One region of the Paenibacillus sp. GCM10023250 genome, then DNA from elsewhere that is predicted to be linked to it. Evidence: predicted binding sites of a transcription regulator. Region 1 holds the regulator's gene; each other region holds the start of a gene.
What was found. Region 1 encodes Rex, which represses fermentation and respiration genes when NADH is low (regulators of the CRP and FNR family bind a similar motif). Its sites were predicted from a motif close to TTGTGAAATATTTCACAA; they were not measured.
Positions count from the first base shown of each region.

Region 2: a site for Rex is predicted at 3,590-3,607, ahead of ACFPB1_RS10915 (DUF1641 domain-containing protein). Genes of this name have one in related genera too.
Region 3: a site for Rex is predicted at 2,778-2,795, ahead of nadA (quinolinate synthase NadA). Genes of this name have one in related genera too.

Region 1 is NZ_JBHSHY010000002.1:299,291-306,619, reverse strand. Features, by position in the region: gene ACFPB1_RS04500 (AAA family ATPase) at 1-1,335, opposite strand, end outside; gene ACFPB1_RS04495 (hypothetical protein) at 1,328-1,864, opposite strand; gene ACFPB1_RS04490 (DUF5590 domain-containing protein) at 1,988-2,476, opposite strand; gene ACFPB1_RS04485 (amidohydrolase) at 2,509-3,810, opposite strand; gene ACFPB1_RS04480 (redox-sensing transcriptional repressor Rex) at 3,791-4,450, opposite strand; gene dinG (ATP-dependent DNA helicase DinG) at 4,447-7,329, opposite strand, start outside.
Region 2 is NZ_JBHSHY010000010.1:100,096-107,424, reverse strand. Features, by position in the region: gene ACFPB1_RS10930 (DUF4432 family protein) at 1-754, opposite strand, end outside; gene ACFPB1_RS10925 (DUF4395 domain-containing protein) at 1,079-1,534, shown strand; gene ACFPB1_RS10920 (NAD(P)/FAD-dependent oxidoreductase) at 1,764-2,942, opposite strand; gene ACFPB1_RS10915 (DUF1641 domain-containing protein) at 3,013-3,450, opposite strand; gene ACFPB1_RS10910 (hypothetical protein) at 3,780-3,911, opposite strand; gene ACFPB1_RS10905 (hypothetical protein) at 3,949-4,137, opposite strand; gene ACFPB1_RS10900 (MATE family efflux transporter) at 4,523-5,875, opposite strand; gene ACFPB1_RS10895 (aldo/keto reductase) at 6,172-7,089, shown strand; gene ACFPB1_RS10890 (DUF1801 domain-containing protein) at 7,271-7,329, opposite strand, start outside.
Region 3 is NZ_JBHSHY010000062.1:3,987-11,315, forward strand. Features, by position in the region: gene hpt (hypoxanthine phosphoribosyltransferase) at 1-289, shown strand, start outside; gene ftsH (ATP-dependent zinc metalloprotease FtsH) at 396-2,423, shown strand; gene nadA (quinolinate synthase NadA) at 2,822-3,760, shown strand; gene nadB (L-aspartate oxidase) at 3,812-5,428, shown strand; gene nadC (carboxylating nicotinate-nucleotide diphosphorylase) at 5,421-6,317, shown strand; gene ACFPB1_RS25865 (type III pantothenate kinase) at 6,314-7,081, shown strand; gene hslO (Hsp33 family molecular chaperone HslO) at 7,162-7,329, shown strand, end outside.

The DNA.
Region 1 (7,329 bases):
CCATTTGTCCGGCGTCATCATGGAACCGTCGACGATGCCGAGCTCCGTCAACCCCGACTCCACCATCGAGCGGACGATGTTCATCGCCTGCTCGAAGTCGCCGCGCGAACCCGTGCTCCGTTCGCCGTAAAACATCTCTTCGGCCGCGGCGCCGCCGAGCGCGATCATGATCTGGCCCTCGAGGAACTGCTTCGTGTACAAATATTTGTCCTGCTGCGGATTGTGGCGGACGTAGCCGAGAGCCCCGCCCCGCGGCAGCAGCGCGACTTGCGAAACGCTGCCGGGACGGACGAGCTCCGCCGCGATCGCGTGGCCGAGCTCGTGGAGCGCGACGCGCTCCCGCTCCTCGTTCGTAGCTTCGCGGTCCGTCCGCTCGCCCATCATGACTTTGTCGATCGCCATGGACAAGTGCCGCTGGCAGATTACCTCGCCATCCTCGCGCATCGCGTAGATGGCCGCTTCGTTCATGACGCTCTCGAGCTGCGCGCCGGAGAAGCCGAACGACTCCTCCGCGATTTTCCCGAGGTTCACGCTGTCCGGATCGATCGGCTTGTTGCGGGCATGCAGATTCAGAATGTGCTCGCGGCCTTTCTTATCCGGCAGGTCGACGGCGATATGCCGGTCGAATCGTCCCGGACGAAGCAGCGCCGCGTCGAGCATCTCCTTGCGGTTCGTCGCGCCGATGAGCAAGATGCGCGGCGTGTCCGTCGTGTGAATGCCGTCGAGCTCAGTCAGCAGCTGGTTGAGCGTCTGGTCGTATTCGCGCTGCTGCCCGCCGTCCCGCTTGCCGCCGATGACGTCGATCTCATCGATGAAGATGACGGCGCTGGATTTGCCCTGCTTGGCGGCCTTCTGGCGCGCCTCCTTGAACAAATCGCGGATCCGGCTCGCGCCGACGCCGACGTACATCTCCACGAACTCCGAGCCCGACGCGCCGATATAGACGGAATCCGTGTAACTGGCGGCGGCTTTCGCCATCAGCGTCTTACCCGTGCCCGGAGGTCCCGTCAGCAGAATGCCTTTCAGCGGGCGAATGCCGAATTTCGAAATTTGGTCGACATGCACGAGAAAATCGAGCGCTTCGATCAGCTCCTGCTTCGCCCGATCCTGTCCGCCGATTTCATCGAACGACATCGGTTTAAGCGGACGCGGCTTGCTTTTGCGCTCGCCGCCGACCGTCGCCAGATTGCCGCGCGAACGGGCCATGTAGATCAGCCCGCCGGCGATGACCGCCAGCAGGACGAGCGGCATGATGTTGATGCCTGCCGCGAACTGAAGAAACAAAATCAAGACCGGGACGAACCCGATCAGCATTTCCTTGCCGTATCTAAGCATTTGGCCACGCTCCAATCGTATTGGCTTCGCGCGGAAGCACGACGTATTTGACCGACTGGCCGTCTTTCAGCGTAATGTAGACGTTCGCGTCGTCCATCTCGGACACGGCTTGAATGCCGGGATGTTCGGCCTGCGCCTCTGTCATGGCGGCCGGGATCGCCGCGTATTCGCGATGATCCATCGCCTGGGCGACCTTGAAGAGCATGGAAGACCACACGTCGTCCAGCTTCGCGGACGAGCCCGAAGGCTTGATGTTCAGCTTCAGCGTCTTGGAACCGATGATGGCATCGCCTTTCGTGGCGATCGCATCGTATATTTGCCGGAGATTCGCATCCCGGTCGAGCGTCAGATTCACGGTGATGGCATCGCGGCCGATGACGGGCTTGGCGTTCATGACGCCCGGCGTGCCGGTTGCGATCCGGTCGAGCGGCTTCAGGTTGGCTTCGTTGCGGTACATGAACCACCCGCCAGTCAGCAGGGCGGCGGATATGACAGCCGTCAGCACGATCGGCAACGGACGTATTTTCATGGCAAAAAAGCTCCCTTCATCCTTGGATATGCTATACTTTCGTCTATCAACGTTGCTATACGAAAGTATATCATAATCCACGGAGTTCAGGAGCCGGGGAATGCTGGCAGGCCTGCCTGTCGGCTATTGGGCCGGCAGCTTGTACATGACGATCAGCGACCCGTCGCGAAACCGGTAGAAGTCGTAGAAATGATACACGACGCCGCTTTGCTTGCGCGAATAAAACACTTCCCACACCGGCTCGCCGCCGAACAGGCCGAGGCGGATGTGGGCGATGTCGGCGTCCGGCTTCTGCAGCAGGAACGCCGCTTTGATGTCATCCTTCGTTTGGCCTTCGCTCGCCTTGAGCGTGATGGCTTCATCCTTCTTGAGCCAAGCGTATGCGGCCGCGCCGCTCTCGTCCTTGCCCTTGACGACCCATACCGGCTCGTCCCAGACGTACGAATACGAACCGGTAATGTCTTTCAATCCGCTGCGCTTCTTCGCGTCGGCCTCTGCGGCGTCCTCCGCCTTCCACACCGGCGCCTGCACGTAACGATAGTAGGCGTTGAAGGCGACGAGCAGCAGCGCGAGCACGACGACGAGCAGCGCGATCCAGCGGCCCGTCGTCATGAACGGCGCTCTCTTGAACCGGTTGACGCGCATCAGCTCGTTAACAGCCTTTCGAAGCAGCGCTGCGCCTCAGCCCTGATCCGCGCCTCATCGAGGAAGACGCAAGCGCCGTCCTTGACGACCCGAACGCCGTCGACCCAGACATGGCGCACGTCCCGTCCCGTTCCCGCGTATACCAGATGGGAGACGAGATCGGTCCGCGGGTAGAAATGCGGCTGTTCGATATCGAGCGCGATGAAGTCGGCTTTCATGCCTTCCTTCAGTTGGCCGATCCGTCCCTCCTGCCAGATCGCGCGGGCGCCGGAGACGGTGCCGAGCTTCAGCGCTTCCCAAGCGGGAACGGCGGTCGGGTCGCCGGAGACGCCTTTATGGATCAGCGCCGCCAAGCGGATCTCGTCGAACAGGTCGAGGTTGTTGTTGCTCGCCGCGCTGTCCGTGCCGAGACCGACGGTCACGCCCAAGCGCAGCATATCCGGCACGCGCGCCACGCCGCTCGCCAGCTTCAGGTTGCTCGCTGGATTGTGTGAGACGCTGACGCCGCGCTCCGCGAGCAGGGCGATCTCGTCGTCCGTCAGATGCACCGCGTGCGCCACCAGCGCCGGCCGCGAGAAGAAGCCGAGCTTGTCCAGATGCTCGACGGGACGGCAGCCGTAATCGAGGACATTGCGCTGCACCTCGGCGGCCGTCTCCGACATGTGGGTGTGGAGCGGGAGATCCAGCTCATGCGCCGCTTCCACGATGCGCGCGATATAATCGGGCGGGCACGTATAAGGCGCATGCGGGGACAGCATCGTCCGAATGCGGCCGTTCGCCCGGCCATTCCATTCCTGCGCGAACCGCGTCGCTTCGTTCAGCTTGGCGGTCTGCACGTCGGGCGGGCACAAGCCGATGACACCGCGCGTCAGCAGCGCGCGGATGCCGGACTGCTCCGCCACTTCGGCGACCAGATGCATCCGGTCGTACATGTCAACGAATGTCGTCGTGCCGGAGCGGAGCATCTCGCTGACGGCCAGCGCTGTCCCCCATCGGGCGTCTTCGTCCGTATACTTGCCTTCCATCGGCCACATCTTCTGCTCCAGCCATACCTGCAGCGTTTCATCGTCCGAATAGCCGCGCAGCAGCGACATGGCGGCATGGCCGTGCGTATTGACGAGGCCGGGCATGAAGACATAGCCGCGTCCGTCGATAATTTCGGCGCCTTCCGGCGCGGGGTCCGGCGTCTCTTCGCTTAAGTATAGGATGGTATCGCCTTCTACGACCATATGGCCGTAGACCACGGGACGAACGTCGTCCATCGTGACGAAGGCGCCGTCTTTAATCCAGATCCGCTTCATTTTCGTTCTCTTCTCCTTCTTCGTCCAAATAATACGCGAGGCTCATTAGTTCGGTCGTGAAATTCGCATAGTGGATCCGCACGCCGTCCTGCACGCGGAGAATGGTCGGCGCGAAATTCAGGATGCCGTCGACGCCGGCGTCGACGAACCGGTCTGCGACGTTCTGCGCTTCGACGGCCGGTACCGTGATAATACCGATCCGGATATGTCGCTCGACGATCGTCTCCTTCAACTTCTCCATCGGCAATACGGTCAGCCCGTTGATGGACGTGCCGATCATCGACGGATGCACGTCGAACACCGCCGTGATCTTCATATTATCCTTTAAATACGTGTTGTAATTGCATAGCGCCCGGCCGAGGTTGCCGGCGCCGACGAGCGCGACGTTGAGCGGTTGGTCGAGCTTCAGGATTTGCCGGATCTTCTCGATCAGGTACGTCACGTCGTAGCCGATTCCTTTGCGGCCGAAATCGCCGAAGTATGCCAGATCCTTGCGGATTTGAGCAGGATTGAGATCGAGCCGGTTGCCGAGCTCCTGCGATGAAACCGTCTGGACATCCCGTGCGCTCAAGTCGTTCAATACCTGCAAGTACACGGGAAGTCTGCGAACGACGGCCTCGGAAATTTTCATCGGTTTCATGTTTCCACTCCTTCTTCGCGCGAGGCCAGCCACTCGTGCATCCGCGGCACGATTTGGTCAACGTGCATCGTTTCGATCTTCGGGCCCGGAAGCGAGTACAGAAAATATTTGCCGTAATAGGTATCGATGACGCGAGTATCGTAAATAAGGACGATGCCGCGGTCCTTCGCCGTCCGGACCAGCCGGCCGAAGCCCTGCTTGAAGCGGATGACCGCCTGCGGGATAGACAGCTTCATGAACGGGTTCTGCTTCTGCTCCTGCAGCAGCTCCGACTTGGCTTCGACGAGCGGATGGTTCGGCGGCTGGAAGGGCAGCCGGACGATGGCGAGGCACGTCAGCGCGTCGCCGGGAATGTCGACGCCTTCCCAGAAGCTGCTCGTCCCGAGGAGGATCGAAGCGGCCTGCTGCTGGAAGCGGCGCGTCAGCTTGCTGCGGTTGCTGCTGTCGATCCCCTGCCCCAAGACCTGAATGCCATGTTCCGACAGCGCTTCTTTCAGCGGCTCGTACGCCTGCTTCAGCATTTTGTACGACGTGAACAGGACGAGCATCCGGCCATGTGTGCCGACGGCCGTCTCCGTCAGCGACGCGACGAGCTTCTCCATGAACATCGGGTCTCCGGACGCGCCTTTCAACACCGGGAAATTGCGCGGGATGATGACGAGCGCCTGCTCCCGGTAATTGAACGGCGACGGGAGCTGAACGGTCTTCAGCCGCCCCGCCTCTTCCTCGCCGGCCAGGCCGAGCTGCTCGCATGCGTATTGAAACGATTTCTGCACGGACAGCGTGGCCGACGTCAAGATGACGCTGCGCTTCGTGTCGAAGAAATAGGTGCGCAGCTGGCTGCTGACGTCCGCGGGCACGGCGTACAGCTGCACCGATTTCGCCCGGGAATTGGCGTTCGCCTCCAGCCAGTACACCGTATCCGCCTTATCCGCCTTGATGAACTGGCGCAGATCGTCTCTCGCCCGGGCCAAATCCTTCACGGTGCCGCTAAGGTCGGTGACGAGCGCCGCGATGGCGGGATCGTCGATCTCCTCTTTGATGGCGGCGAACACCTTATCGAGCGGCCGGATGATTTGGCTCAAGTAGCCGTGCACCGCTTCCTCGATCAGCTGGGCTTCCTTCCACAGCTCCGGCAGCTTGCCGCCCCGAAGCCGCAGCACGTATTGCCCGCCCTCGCCGCCGGCCGCGTCGGCAGCCGCGCTCTTCGCCCCGCCGCCCGCGCTCGTGAGCGCGTACAGCAGCTCGAACAGCCGGTCCCATTCGTCGCGCAGCTCGCCGAATACCGGCACCACCTCGTCGATTTCCTCGCGCCACTTCTGAGTCTGTTCGACGTTCTCATGCGCCAGCCGGCTGTTCAGCACGATCAGCTGGCCGTTCCGCGCATCCTTGCAGAGCCGGAACACCGGCTGCTGAATCGCGTAGTACGACAGCTGCGTTCCGAGATGCTTGCCCGCGACGTCTTCCAGGTGATGTGCCTCGTCCAGGATGAGGTGCTCGTAGCCCGGCAGCAAGCGGTGATCCGCGCGGATATCCGTGAACAGCATGGAATGGTTCGTGATGACGACGTCCGCGAGGTTCGCTTCCTGCTTCGCGCGGTGATAATAGCAGCGCTTGAACCACGGGCAGCTTCGGTTCAAGCAGGAGTCCGCATCGCTCGCGACCGCGCTCCAGAAATCCGCGCCGCGATTGCCGAAGTTCAGCTCTTCTTGGTCGCCGTGCTCCGTTTCGCTGAGCCAGACGACCATTTGCGAAGCCGTTATCCGGTCCTCGGCCGGCGCGACGAAGTCGCGCATGTTCACTTTGCCCTCGAACTTGCGCAGACATAAGTAATTACCGCGCCCTTTGAAGACGGCTGCTTTAAACGGATACGGCATGACGGCGAGCAGCAGGGGCAAATCCCGCGACCGCAGCTGTTCCTGCAAATTGATTGTATGCGTGCTCACGACTATCTTCTTGTTGTGCTGGACACCATAGTAGAGAGCCGGAATGAGATAGCCGAGCGACTTGCCCGTGCCCGTGCCGGCTTCAATGAGCAGATGCCGTTCTTCCTCGAGCGCGTCGATGACTTCCTGGAACATCATGTTCTGCGGTTCCCGTTCTTCGTAGCCCGGAATGACGGCGGCGATGCCTTGCTTGAGATGGTTGAGAAATGCGGAGAACGTCCAATCGGCGGCTGCGGCGGCCGCGTCCTCGTCGCTGCGCGGATGCTGCTCCTCCGTCCAGTCGCCGGCCTTCATCGCGAACTGCCGGAAGTACGCGAACGCGTCCATGTCGATCGCCGAGGCCATCTCCTTGCGAGTCGCGAATCGCGAGACGAACCAGCCGAGATCGTCGGTCTCGTCGCCGAGCAGCTGAGCCACCCGCTGCAGCGTCAGCAACGGAAGGCCTTCCAGTTTGCGGCAGCACGCAGCGAACAGCTCCGCCGTAGCCATGGCGTCGCTGTCCGCGCGATGATGCTGATCGTGTTCAATGCCGAATAGCTCCGTCACCGCGCCTAGTTGATAGGTCGTCAGCGTCGGATACAAGATGCGCAGCAGGTCGATCGTGTCGAGCCGCCGTCCGTCGAACGCCACGTACCCGCAGCGGTCGAGCGCCGCGTTCAGAAATCCGGCGTCGAAGCCGACGTTATGCGCGACGAGCACGGCGTCGGAGAGCAGCGGCACGACCTCGAGCAGCACTTCCTCCAGCTCCGGGGCATCCGCTACCGTCGCGTCATCGATACCGGTCAAGCCCGTAATGAAGGCCGGGATCGAAATGGCCGGCTTGACGAACGAGCTGTACGTCCGCACGACCTTCATGTCCTCGTCCATCAGGACGAGCCCAACCTGTATAATATCGTCTCCGGCGCCGTGGCCGGTCGTTTCCAAATCCAATAC
Region 2 (7,329 bases), on a different contig from region 1:
GCTCCGCGGGGAACCGGAACGTCACCGCCTCGCCCGTCCGCGGATCGTTCAGCTCGGCCCAGCCTTCCTTCAGCTTGCCCGCGAAGTAATATTTCTCCGCATGGCGGCCCGCGTCGGGCTCGACGACGGACAGGTCAACGCCGGGCGCCGCCTCCGGCCACGGCCGCACGTCGCCGAACGCGCCGAGCCGCCCGCCCGCGGAATACGACACCTCGACCGCGTCCAGGCCGTCCGGCACGCGCAGCCGCATGCCCGCGGAGGCGCGCAGGAGCGGATGCGCCGCCCAGAGGAACGAGAACGGCGCGTCCGCGCGGTTCGTCACGGCGTAGTCGATGCGCACCGTATCCGCCGCGGGAAAGCTGTAGCGCTTCTCGAGCGCGTACGGGAAGCGCTTGCCCTCGACGGCGCACGTCAGCCCGCCCGCGCCGGCCTCGGCCCGCCAAGGCAGCGACCAGACTTCCCCGTGGTCCGGCACGGGTTCGCCCCGCCACGGCGCCTCGGGATACGCGCAGGCGTTAATGCCGGGAAACATCTCGTCCCAGCCGCTCTCGTCCGACTCGCCGAAGGGCGTGCCGAAGCCTTGGCCCCCGAGCGGCTTCCCGCTTCGCCACAGCCACTCCCTGCCCGTCCGCCGGTTCAGCAGCGACACGGCTTTCGCGCCGAGCTCCGGCACGACGGTCAAGGCCAGCTGGCCGGTGCCGCCCGTCCACGCCTTGCGGCCTTCGATTTCGCTAAGCGTCCAGTTCGTCATCATGGGATCCCCCGCTCGATCCGGCATTGCCGGCTATTCATCGTGGCAGCCCGCCGTTCGTTCGCGGCGTTAAGCTGGCCTCGTTATGCGCGTGCATGCTTGCGTGCATGAATCGTTAACGCCGTTAGGCGTTATAGAATTATAGCGCCCGGGCCGCGAACGCACAATTCAATATTTCGTAAGGCTGCTGTTCAAATTATTGGCCTCGCCCGGCGGCATCGCGATCAGCGGGATATTGGGCGGGAAATAACAGATTTACCCTACCCGAATAGTAAGAATGGCGTGTATAATGGAGCCAACGACCTAGTCCGAACGGAGGCCGCCCTAATGACAACGCCAACCTTGAAGCTCGACCCTTACGCCTGCATCGACGAAGTGCCCCTGCACCGCGTCCGCGGCAACCAGCTCGGCATCCTGCTCAGCGTCATCGCGACGGTCGCGGCGCAGCAGTACTGGCTGCTCCTGCTGCCGCTCGCCGTGCAGCTCATCGGCCGCGCGTACGGCGTGCGGTACAACCTGTTCGTGCGCGTACTCTCGCCGCTCCTGCCGGCCAGCGCCAAGACCGAAAGCCGCGAGCTGCTCCGGTTCAACAATCTGCTCGCGATCCTCTTCCTGGCCGTCGCGCTGCTCGGCTTCGCGCTCGGCCTCGAGACGCTCGCCTACATCAGCCTCGGCATGCTGACGGCGGCCGTCGTGCTGGCGCTGAGCGGCTTTTGCCTCGGCTGCTTCATGTACTTCCAGTGGAAGCAGTTCCTCGCGCGCCGCCGGCTGCGCAAGGGCTGACCGCCCGCACCTCCGGCTTGTGTACACTTCTGATTGTGGATATGTGGGCAACTTTTCGAAAAGCGGCGCGTTTCCTCCGTTTCTATGCTGTTGACACTGTGTATAACATTGTTGATAAGTGGATAGAACCGTGGATAGCGCTGCGCCCGGCGGGCGTGCAAAAAAGCCCCGGCTCCTGTTGGAGCCGGGGCTTTCGCCATTCGTTCGAACAGCGCGGTTCGGGCTGGGATTAGTACGCCAGCGAGAACAGGCCGTTGATGTGCGTCAGGTAACGCGCGTTGGATGCTTTTTTCATCAGGGAAGCCGGCGTGCCTTTCAGCTCGATGCCGGATTCGCCGATCGTGCCGATGCCGTCTTTGCGGCCTAGGCTTGCCAGCGTGCCCGAGAAGATCGGCTTGAAGGTATCCATCTTGAAGTTCTTGATGGATGCCGCGATGTTCGCGCCCACGAGCTCGCCCATTTGCCAAGCCAGCTGCGCCGTCGGCGGGTATGGACGGCCTTCCGGTCCGAAGACGACCGCGCAGTCGCCGGCCAGGAAGACGTCAGGGTGCGACGTGGATTGCAGGTGCTCGTTGACCGTGGCGCGGCCGCGGTTCACTTCGATGCCGCAGTTGCCGACCAGCGCGCTGCCTTGTACGCCGCCCGTCCAGACGAGCGTGTTCGTTTCGATCGTGCGGCCGTCCTTCAGCGTGACGACGTTGCCGTTCACTTCCGTGATCGCGAGGCCCGTCAGGAATTCCACGCCGCGCGCTTCGAGGCTCGATACCGCGCGCTGAATGAGCTCAGGCGAGAAGATCGGCAGGATCGTCGGCATCGCTTCGACCAGCGAGAGGGAGACGTCGGCGAAGTCAACGCCGTATTGACGGCAAATGTCCGGAAGCTCGTCCGCCAGCTCGCCGACCAGCTCGACGCCGGTCAAGCCGCCGCCGCCGATGACGAACGTCGCGTCCGCTTTGTTCTTGCTCGTCGCGTACGCTTTGATGCGTTCTTTCACGTGCGCGAACACTTTGTTGGCGTCCGCCACGGATTTCAGCGTCAGGCTGTTTTCCTGCAGGCCCGGGATGCCGAAGTAGTTCGTTTCGCTGCCCAGCGCGAGGACGAGGTTGTCGTAACGGTACGACGAGCCGTTGCTCAGCGCCACTTGCTTGCCTTCGACGTCGATCTTCTGCACTTCGCCGACGACGACGTTGATGGATTTGCCTTTCAGCAGCTTCTCGAGCGGCAGCGCGACGGCTTTCTCGGCCACGTTGCCCGCCGCGAGACGGTGAAGCTCCGTAATGATTTGGTGCGAGCCGACGCGGTTCACGACCGTGATGCCGGCTTCTTCCGTGGACAGATGCTGACGCGCGGACAGCGCGCTGAGCAAGCCGCCGTATCCGCCGCCCAGAATCAGAATTTCTTTTCTCATGGATCTCATCCTCCGTGCTTCGCTTAGTATGAATCGCTTGGCAATCTGGTTCTATTACGCAGACCGGTGATTACTTCTCCTGGCTTCTTCTTTCGCCCAGAATGTCGAGGTACGCTTGGCCAAAACGAAGCATCTTCTGCAGCTCCGGATCCTTCAGCAGCTTGATCATGCCGAACAGGCCGATGACGCTGTCGCTTTGCTCCGCGCGGTCGTTGGCTTCGATCGCCGCCGAGGCGTAGCCTTTCACTTTTTCCGTCAGGGGCTTGACGACTTCTTGGATGCCGCCCACCGTGTCTTGGATGAACACGCGGTCCGTCGCGACCTTTTGCGCGAGCTCATACGTCTTGGTCATGAGGGCCATCATTTCGGACAGTTTAGGAAGCTGGTCCACCAGTTGCGTCAGCGCTTCCTGCACTTCCGGCTTCAGCAGTTGATCAAGCACGTCCGATTTCGCCAATGCCGTTGCGGAGTCTTGCTGCTCCAGGTTCGATACCAATGTTTCACTCATTGTATTGCCTCCTTCAGATGTAGTCACTCAGCTGCAATCATCGCATAAAGATGAACTTGCCCGCGCCGGACCCGGTGTCAAGCAAGTTTAATCCCATTAATGGAGGAACGCGGTAAAGCGCATTCGCAAAAAGGGAGAAATGTGAAATTTATCACAAGACGCTTCGAGGATGACGGCAGCCTTTCTTCTTCCTCTACTGTATCGCTTTTTGCCCTGCGCGACTATAGGTAAATTAAAAAATTATTTTTATTATGACAATAAAAATAATTAATCATTCATGAGGGACAAGTCCGCTCTCGTCCGTCTTGCGGATTTCGGGTTTTATGTCTTTAATTTTTCCTAAAATTTGGTAAATCATCGCTCGATTCGAACCGCTCGGCCTTGTAGGCGACACCCATCGCCGCGGCCGCGGCGGGGGCCAGCGTCTCGCGGCGATTCGGCACGGGCGGGCCGATGTTCATTATGATCTCCCCCCGCTTGAAAATCATGTAATTCCCGTTAATGCGGCGCTTGGCGCGACGCGCCCTTCTCGCTTAACGCCTGCCTCAAAAAATCGAGAAACCGCGACCCTTCCTCGAACGTCAGCTGTCTCTGGCCGGACATGAATTCGAAGCGCTTCAAGATCCGGTCGTTGTCCTCGCCTAGACTGCGTACCAATCGTTGGATTTGCTGATCAAGCTGGGGCATGTTCCGTTCCTCCGATTCTCGAATGTGGGCCTAGCTTCTTCGGTCCTGCTATCCCACACTATTCGCAGCCGGAACGGATTTTGGGGCAGCGCGCGGCCCCGGCCCGCGACAAAAAAAAGCCCGCGGCGCCGAGGCGCCCGGGCATGTCCTTGCGTACGAACGCGTTAAACGTCCGCTTTTCTGGCCATACTTCCTAGTAGTCCAAACGAGTAGTCAAAAGGAAAGGCGGCGAAGGCCATGAACGAATCCTCCTCCCGGTTTGTGACCGGGCTCATCTGGGGCACGCTGATCAGCGCATTGCTATGGGCAGCCCTGACGATGTCGGTCTTGGGCTGGCTCCGGTTCCTCCGCGCGTAATCCAACCCGTCCGGGCCGTCCGCTCCGGCTAGATCAGCTTATGCCGGTACCACTTCTTGCCGCGGAACCGCGCCAGGAAGATCGCCCCCCGCACGCCCCATTCGATGTTCATCGCCAGCCAGACGCCGACGATCCCGTACTTGAACACGATGCCGAGCATATACCCGAGCACGATCCGGAACAGCCACATCGACAGCAGCGACACGATCGACGTGAACTTGGAGTCCCCCGCCGCCCGCAGCGCGGACGGCATGACGAAGCTGATCGACCAGAGCGGAATCTGCATGGCGGCGTTGATCAGCACGATGACGAAGATGTCGTGCTTCAGTTCCTCCGGCGGATTGAACAGGCTAACGAGCGGATGGAACAGCGGCACGACGATCAGCGCCGTGATCAGCAGGAATCCGGTCGAGACCCACAGGAAGAATCGCGTGTACTTGCGCGCTTCGTCCACGTTCTGCCGGCCCATCGCCTGCCCGACGACCGTAATCGCAGCGATCGAGAGCGCCGCCGACGGAATCTGCGTCAAGCCGGCGAACGAGCCGCCGATGGCGTTGACCGCGATCGCGTTCGTGCCGAGATGGACGATGAAGATTTGGGTGACGATCTTTCCCCCGTTGAAGAACATCTGCTCCGCCGCGAACGGCAGCCCCACGTAGAGAATCCGCTTCACCATCTCGAAGCGCACGCGCACGATGTCCATAATCCGCAGATGCAGATTGGTATCGAGCTTGAGGATGTAGTAGAGCGCGAACAGCGCCGCGCCGTACCGCGCGATATTGATCGAGATGCTCATGCCGAGCACGCCCATGTGCAGCACGTTGATGAACAGGACGTTCAGCAGCACGTACGACAGGTTCATGATCAAGGACAGCACGAGCGACGCCCGGGACCGCCCGATGCCGCGCAGCGCGCCGCAGACTGCCTCCGTCAGCGCGATCCCGGCGTAGGACGCGCAGCTGCCGATGAAGTACGTCTTGGCTTTGGCGATGACGTCCGGGGAGGCCGCCCCGAACAGCAGGTGCAGCGCCGGGCCGTGCAGCGCGATCATCGCGAGGCCGATGACGATCGCGAACAGCGTCACGGACGAGATGGAGCTGGCCGCCGCCTTCGGCACCATGGGGAGATTCCCGCTCCCCTTGTACTGCGCCACGATGACCGTGCCGCCCGTCGACACCGCGACGAACACGCTGATGAGAAACATATTGAGCGAATCGACGATGTTGACCGCGCTGACCGCGGCCACGCCCGACGAGCTGATCATGGCGGTATTCAGCATGCTGAGGCCGATGATGAACGCCTGGTCGATCAGGATCGGGAGATAGAGCGACAGCAGCGCGCGGTAATCGCCGATGGCGAACCGCGCCAAAAACCGTTCCAAAAAAGCTAGTCTCCGCTTACTCCGGTAAGCAGGTTGTTCCACGTCATCACATTCTTTTTTATCGGATTTGGGTTGAAGCTCCGGCCAAGCACACCGACTCTATTATAGCAAAGATCGCCCCGGACGGGGTCCCGAATCGGCGGCAATCTTTTCCGCGCGGGTCCGGGCGCCCTTGAAACGGGCCGCCCGGTGTGTCACAATCGGATGAGGAACGCCGGCTCGTCCACCTGTAACCATCACATTCGACCGGCCCGGCAGAACCTAATTTCCTCATTATGAATGGGAGGCAAGGAATCATGAGAACGATCAAGCTCGGAACCAGCAACCTGGAGGTCCCCGTCCTCGCGGTCGGCTGCATGCGCATCAACCAGCTGGACAAGGCGGGCGCGGAGCGCTTCGTCCAAACGGCGCTCGAGGCGGGCGCGAACTTCTTCGACCATGCGGATATTTACGGCGGCGGCAAATGCGAGGAAATCTTCGCGGACGCGATACATATGAGCGACGATGTGCGCGAGAAAATCATGCTGCAATCCAAGTGCGGCATTCGCCAAGGACAGTTCGATTTCTCCAAGGAGCATATCCTCGGTTCCGTCGATAAAATCCTGCAGCGCCTGCGCACCGACTATCTCGACGTCCTGCTGCTGCACCGTCCGGACGCGCTCGTCGAGCCGGAGGAAGTGGCGGAAGCGTTCGATCAGCTGGCAAGCTCGGGCAAGGTGCGCCACTTCGGCGTGTCCAACCAGAACCCGAACCAGATCTCGCTGCTCAAGAAATTCGTGAAGCAGCCGATCGTGGCCAACCAGCTGCAGCTCAGCATCACGAACGCCACCATGATCTCGAACGGCATCAACGTCAATATGGAGAACGACTCCTCGATCAACCGCGACGGCAGCATTCTCGACTACTGCCGCCTGCACGACATCACGATCCAGCCGTGGTCGCCGTTCCAATTCGGCTTCTTCGAGGGCGTCTTCCTGGACAACCCGAAATTCCCGGAGCTGAACGCGCAAATCGACGAAATCGCCAAGAAATACGACGTCAGCAACACGACGATCGCCATCGCTTGGCTGCTCCGCCACCCGGCCAACATGCAGCCGGTTACCGGCACGACGAATATCGAGCGGCTGAAAGACTGCATCCGCGCCGCCGAGATCCGTCTGACGCGCGAAGAATGGTACGCCATCTACCGCGCGGCGGGCAACATCCTGCCGTAAGCCGGCCTTGCGGCGCGCGCGGCATGGCGCCGCGCGCAAACAGCAAACAGCCTCGGGTCCGATCAGGCCCGAGGCTGTTTGCCGTCCAATCTGGCCGCCTTCGCCGTTCGATGCGCGCGGACGCACGTCCGGACGGACGAGGCCTGGAAAGCGCGACAAGACCGAGCGGCCAACCGCCTGTCTACAGCCCCGCGGCCGCCTGTACGACGAGCGCCGACAGCTGCGCCGCGTCGAACGCGT
Region 3 (7,329 bases), on a different contig from region 1:
CCTTGACGCTTCGGTGCAGGGCCGCGACGTCCTCATTGTCGAAGACATCATCGACAGCGGGCTGACGCTCAGCTACCTCATCGACGTGCTTGAGCGCCGCAACGCCAAATCCATCACGCTGGTCACGCTGTTCGACAAGCCGGCGGGCCGCAAGGTGGAGCTGGAGGCGGACTATAAAGGCTTCGTGCTGCCGGACGCGTTCGTCGTCGGGTACGGGCTCGATTACGCGGAGCAATACCGCAACCTGCCGTTTATCGGCATCTTGAAGCCCGAGGTTTACGAGAAGTAACAGAACCACAACAAGGATGCAATCCGCCTTGTCAGACGGCTCCCGCTCGCCGGGGGCTTCTCGTGCAGGGTCCACTTAGTTTTTGCGTCTTGAGAGGAGGTAGGGGATGAATCGGATCATCCGCAACACTGGCTTTTATTTGATTATTTTTTTGGTGACCGTCGGGATCTTCCAATTTATCAGCAGCCAAAACGACTCCAGCACGGAAATTCGTTACGACCAGTTCAGGCAGGAATTGCAAAACAATAACATTGCGGAACTGCAGTACCAATTCGACGGGTATTCGTACTTGATCACGGGGGAGTACAAGAAGAAGCCGGAGGGCGTAGACTCCAACCAGTTCTACACCCACTCCAACGTCGAGGAATTCGTCGTGAAGGAAGTGTACGACGCGCAGGTCAAGAACGGGTTCGAGATGAAGAGCAAGCCGATGGAAGGCCAAAGCATCTGGCTCACCTTCCTGACGTCGATCATCCCGTTCGTGATTATCTTCATCCTGTTCTTCTTCCTCATTAATCAAGCCCAGGGCGGCGGCGGCAAAGTCATGAACTTCGGCAAAAGCCGCGCCCGGCTATATAACGAAGAGAAGAAACGCGTCACGTTCGAGGACGTGGCTGGCGCAGACGAAGAGAAGCAGGAGCTCGTCGAAGTGGTCGAGTTCCTGAAGGATCCCCGCAAATTCGCGGCCGTCGGCGCGCGCATCCCGAAAGGGGTGCTCCTCGTCGGACCTCCGGGTACCGGTAAAACACTCCTCGCTCGCGCTGTCGCAGGCGAAGCGGGCGTGCCGTTCTTCAGCATCTCCGGTTCCGACTTCGTGGAAATGTTCGTCGGCGTCGGCGCATCCCGCGTCCGCGACCTGTTCGAGAACGCGAAGAAGAACGCGCCGTGCATCATCTTCATCGACGAGATCGACGCCGTCGGCCGTCAGCGCGGCGCCGGCCTCGGCGGCGGACACGACGAGCGCGAGCAGACGCTCAACCAGCTCCTCGTCGAAATGGACGGCTTCGGCGCGAACGAAGGCATCATCATCGTCGCGGCGACGAACCGTCCGGATATTCTCGACCCGGCTTTGCTGCGTCCAGGCCGCTTCGACCGTCAAATCACGGTCGACCGTCCGGACGTCAAAGGCCGCGAAGCGGTCTTGAAAGTCCACGCGCGCAACAAGCCGCTGACCCGCGACGTCAAGCTCGACGTCATCGCCAAGCGCACAACCGGCTTTACGGGCGCGGATCTGGAGAACCTGCTGAACGAAGCGGCGCTCCTCGCGGCACGCCGCAACAAGAAGGACATCGGCATGATCGAGGTCGACGAAGCGATCGACCGCGTCATCGTCGGCACGGAGAAGCGCAGCCGGATCATCAGCGACCGGGAGAAGCGGATCGTCGCCTACCACGAAGCGGGTCACACGATCGTCGGGTACTTCCTGGAGCACGCCGACCAAGTGCATAAAGTCACCATCATCCCGCGCGGACGCGCAGGCGGCTACGTCATCATGCTTCCGAAAGACGGCGACCGCATGCTGACGACCAAACAGGAATTGCTCGATAAAGTGACCGGCCTGCTCGGCGGCCGCGTCGCCGAGGAGATTTTCATCGGCGAGATCGGCACCGGCGCCTACAGCGACTTCAAGCAAGCGACCGGCATCGTCCGTTCCATGATCATGGAATACGGCATGAGCGACAAGCTCGGCCCGATGCAGTTCGGCAGCTCGCAAGGCCAGGTGTTCCTGGGCCGCGACATCGGACACGAGCAGAACTACTCCGATGCGATCGCCTACGAGATCGACCAAGAGATGCAAGCGATCATCCAAGCGTGCTACGCCCGAGCGAAGGAGCTGCTCACCGAGAAGAGCAAGGAAGTGCATCTGATCGCGCAAACCTTGCTGAGCGAAGAGACCCTGGAGCTCGAGCAAATCAAACGCCTGATCGAGAGCGGTTCGATCGCGGGTGACACCGGCGGCCCGGTTACGACCGAGGAGCCGAAGGGCGACCCGATCGTCGATACGATCGGCGGCGTGAAAGTGCGCATCCAAACCAAAGAAGCCGGCGATATCGTCACGCCTCCGGTCGATCCGGACAGCGGCAACGACGAGGGCAACGGCAACGGGAACGGAAGCGGCCCGCAGCAACCATAAGCCCGATATCAATCGATATCCGACCACCCTTTGCAGACATGGTCTGCAAGGGGTGGTTTTTTTGTGGGCGGCACTCGTCGCTTGGCCGAATTCCAAGCAGAACCAAGCCTCAGGGACGCGGGTTCTGTTCCGGCGCGCCAATCGTTCGAAATTGGGGAATATGCCCGCTTTTGTGTGTTGACAGCATACCGGAACGTGTGTAAATTAAATGTTAATTACTGATATTGCCGACTGTGAGTCATGGGTTTGGCAAGGACGGGCCGGCGGCATCGATCTTGTTCAGATTCGCGCTCTCGATTATAAAGCGGCACAAACAGGCATGAGGGCAGATACGCCCGTTTATTTTGGCAGGGTTTGTGCATCTGTTCACAAAGTCAGGGAGAAGAGGAGTAAAGGCCATGGAAGCATTAGCGCTCGAGCGCAAAGCAGAGCAAAATCGCGGATTGCGGGAACGGTTGCTGCAGCTGAAGAAAGAACGAAATGCCATTATTCTTGCCCATTATTACCAGCGCGACGAAATTCAGGAGGTCGCGGATTTCCGCGGCGACTCGTTCCTGCTTGCCCAGAAGGCGGCCGAAACCGATGCCGACGTCATCGTATTTTGCGGCGTTCACTTCATGGGGGAGAGCGCTAAAATTCTGGCGCCGAACAAAACGGTCATCATTCCGGACGAGCGCGCCGGCTGCCCGATGGCCGACATGGTCAACGTCGACGGCCTGCGCAAGCTGAAGGCGCAGCATCCGAACGCGAAGGTCGTGACGTACATCAATTCCTCGGCCGAGATCAAAGCGGAGACCGACATTTGCTGTACGTCGGCGAACGCGGTGCGCGTGGTCAATTCGGTCGACGCCGACGAGATCATCTGGGTGCCGGACAAGAACCTCGGCCATTACGTACAGCAGAAGACCGACAAGAAGATGATCATCTGGGAAGGCTATTGCAATACGCATGACATGCTGACCGTGAAGGACGTCGAGGAGATGAAAGCGAAACATCCGAACGCGCAGTTCGTCGTGCATCCCGAATGCCGTCCGGAAGTCGTAGCGCTCGGCGATTTCGTCGGCAGCACGACCGCCATCATTAAATACTGCAAGGAATCCGACTGCCAGGAATTCATCGTCGGCACGGAGGACGGGACCGGCTACCAGCTTCGTCTGGACAGCCCGGACAAGACGTTCCACTTCGCGACGAAGTATCTGGTATGCCCGAACATGAAGGTCAACAACCTGAAGAAGCTCGTGAAGAGCCTGGAAACGATGCAGCCGCAAATCTACGTGCCGGATGACGTTGCCGCCAAGGCGCGGTTGTCGCTCGAACGCATGCTGCAAGTGAAGTAACGCTGTAGCAACGCCGCTCCCCACTTTCCAAAAAGAAGGGAAAGCATCGATATGATTCCACGTTATCTCGTAGACGAGCAGCTCGAGGAGCTGCCGGTATTGCATAAAGACGTCATTGTGATCGGGGCCGGCATTGCCGGCCTCTTTACCGCCATCAAGGCGAGCGAGCGGAACGACGTGCTCATGATCACGAAGAAGTCGCTGCTCGACAGCAACACGCGCTACGCGCAGGGCGGCATCGCCGCCGTCATCTCGGAAGACGACAAGCCGGAGTATCATCTTCAGGATACCTTGGCCGCCGGAGCCGGACTGTGCTCCGAGGAAGCGGTCGACGTGCTTGTGCATGAAGGCACCGAGGGCGTGCAGGATTTGGTGGGCATGGGCACGAAGTTTGATATCGAGAACGGCGAGTTCGCCTTGACCAAAGAAGGCGCGCACAGTCAGCGCCGGATTCTGCATGCCAACGGCGATGCCACGGGCTATGAGATCGTTCGTGCACTTTCGGAGAAAGCGGTGGCCAACCCCCGCATCGAAGTGTGGGACGATCATTTTGTCATTGACCTCGTGACCGACGACAACGTGTGCGTGGGCGTCCTCGTACAGAAGCCGGACGGACAGCGCCTGATCGTGCGCGGGAAGGCGACGGTTCTGTGCTCCGGCGGCACCGGGCAACTGTACCGGTATACGACGAATCCGGAGGTGGCGACGGGCGACGGCATCGCCATGGCGTACCGGGCGGGCGCCGACATCCGGGACATGGAGTTCGTGCAATTCCATCCGACGTCGCTCTGCTATCCGGGCGCGCCGCGGTTTCTGATCTCGGAGGCCGTCCGCGGCGAAGGCGCCTATCTGCGCAACATTCGCGGCGAGCGCTTCATGGCGAAGTACCACGAGCAGCTCGAGCTCGCGCCCCGCGACGTGGTCGCCCGCGCGATCGTCAGCGAGATGGAGGAGACGAAGTCGACGTTCGTGTACCTGGACGTGACGCACGAATCCGCGGAGATGGTCAAGCATCGTTTTCCAAATATCTACCAATACTGTCTAACCTACGGCCTCGATTTGACCACGGACTGGATTCCGGTGGCGCCGGCGGCGCATTATATGATGGGCGGCGTTTCGACCGATTTGAACGGCGAAACGAGCATCTCCCGTCTATTCGCCTGCGGCGAATGCTCGTCGACGGGCGTGCATGGCGCGAACCGGCTCGCGAGCAACTCGCTGTCCGAAGCGATCGTCTTCGGCCGTCGCATCGTCGAGCGCATCAACGCGCTGGAACCGATGGACCGGGAGCTGCGCGCGCATATGCATTCGCTGTCGCGGACCGATGCCCCGATCCAGGCCGTCGTCGAGAAGCGGCTGAAGCTGCAAAAAATCATGGTACGCTACGCCGGCTTGAAGCGCAACGCGAACGGGCTGCGCAAAGGGCTCGAGGAACTGGGGCGGCTCAGCTCGATCTTCCGCTCCGTCATCGCGAAGCGCGAAGACTACGAGTTCGCGAACCTGCTGACCTGCGCGCTGCTGACGACGGAGGCCGCGCTGATACGGGAAGAAAGCCGGGGCGCGCACAGCCGCGAGGATTTCCCGAACCGGGACGACGAGATATGGCGCAAGCACGTCGTGCTCAATCGCGAGCACGGCTTAACGGAGGAGCGAGTCGAATATGTTTGAAGCAACGTTGGCAGCGGCCGGCGGCCTTAGCCTGGACGCGGTGCGCGCGCAGATCCGCGCATGGCTGGCCGAAGATATCGGCACGGGCGACATTACGAGCTGGGCGACAATTCCCGCGGGAAGCCGGTCGAAGGCGATCATCCACGTGAAGGAACCCGGCGTGCTTGCCGGCATTCCGGTCGCGCGGCTGGTGTTCGAGGTCGTGGACCCGGCACTCGAGTTCCGCCCGCTCGCCGCGGACGGTGACGCCGTCGCGAAGGGCGACGTCATCGCGGAGGTAGAGGGAAGCACGCACAGCATCCTGACCGGCGAACGGTTGGCGCTGAACCTGATGCAGCGCCTGTCCGGCATCGCGACGAAGACACGCGCGTTCGTGGACGCGCTCGAGGGGTTGCGGACGCGGCTCGTGGATACGCGCAAGACGACGCCGGGTCACCGGATGCTGGAAAAATACGCGGTTCGGGTCGGGGGCGGCCATAATCACCGCTTCGGCTTGTACGACGCGGTCATGATCAAGGATAATCATATTAAGGGGTCGGGCGGCATCACGGGCGCGGTGAAGGCCGCGCGCGCGGCGATCCCGCATACGATGAAGATCGAGGTGGAGACGGAGTCTCTCGTGCAGGTGGAAGAAGCGCTCGCTTGCGGCGCCGATATCATCATGCTCGACAACATGCCGCGGGAGGACATGCGCGAAGCCGTGCGCGTCATTAAGGGGCGCGCGCCGCACGTCATCGTCGAAGCGTCGGGCAACGTCCGGCTGGACACGGTGCGCGCGATCGCGGAATGCGGCGTGGACGTCATCTCGGTCGGCGGCCTCACGTACTCGTTCCAATCGCTCGACATCAGCCTCGACCTGCACGGCAAGAAGGGAGGCGCTTCCGCATGATCGTCGTCGTAGACGTAGGCAACACGAACATCGTGCTCGGCATCTACGAAGGCCGGAAGCTGCTGTATCACTGGCGCCTCAGCACGAACCGCTCGGCGACCGTGGACGAATACGGCATCATGATCCACAATTTGTTTCAGATCGCGAACGTGCGGCTGGATCAGATCCAGGGCGTCATCATCTCCTCCGTCGTGCCGCCATTGATGCGGACGCTGGAGCAGCTGAGCCAGAAGTACCTGCGCAAGGCGCCGCTGGTCGTCGGCCCGGGCATTAAGACGGGGCTAAACATTCGGTACGAGAATCCGCGCGAGGTCGGCGCGGACCGGATCGTCAACTCCGTGGCGGGCATCGAGAAGTACGGGACGCCGCTCATCGTCGTGGATTTCGGCACGGCGACGACCTTCGACTACATCGACGCCGACAACAATTATTTAGGCGGCGCCATCGTGCCGGGCATCGGCATTTCGACGGAAGCGCTGTACCAGCGCGCCGCGAAGCTGCCGCGCATCGAGCTGATGCGGCCGAAGAGCGTCATCGGGCGGAATCCCGTTACGTCCATGCAGGCGGGCATTATTTTCGGCTACGCCGGGCAAGTCGACGGCATCGTGAACCGGATCCGCAAGGAATTCGGCGTTAGTCCGCGCGTAATCGCCACGGGCGGGCTGGCCGATTTGATCGCGGCGGAGTCGGAGACGATCGAGGAAGTCGATCCGCTCCTGACCTTGGAAGGACTGCGCATGATTTACGAACGGAACCAGGATTGAACCGATACCGGCCATTGTCCGCAGCTACGCCGACAGCAGGGATTCGACATATAGGCAACATCTAAGGAGGCCATCGCACCATGGCAGAAGAAACGAACAACAAGCACGATTATCTCGTGCGGGGCACCGCTTGGAGCGGCCAGCTGCGCGTGTTTGCCGTGCGGACGACAGAGCTCGTCGAGGAGCTGCGCAGGCGGCATCAGACGCTGCCGACGGCGACGGCGGCACTCGGCCGGACCGCGACGGCC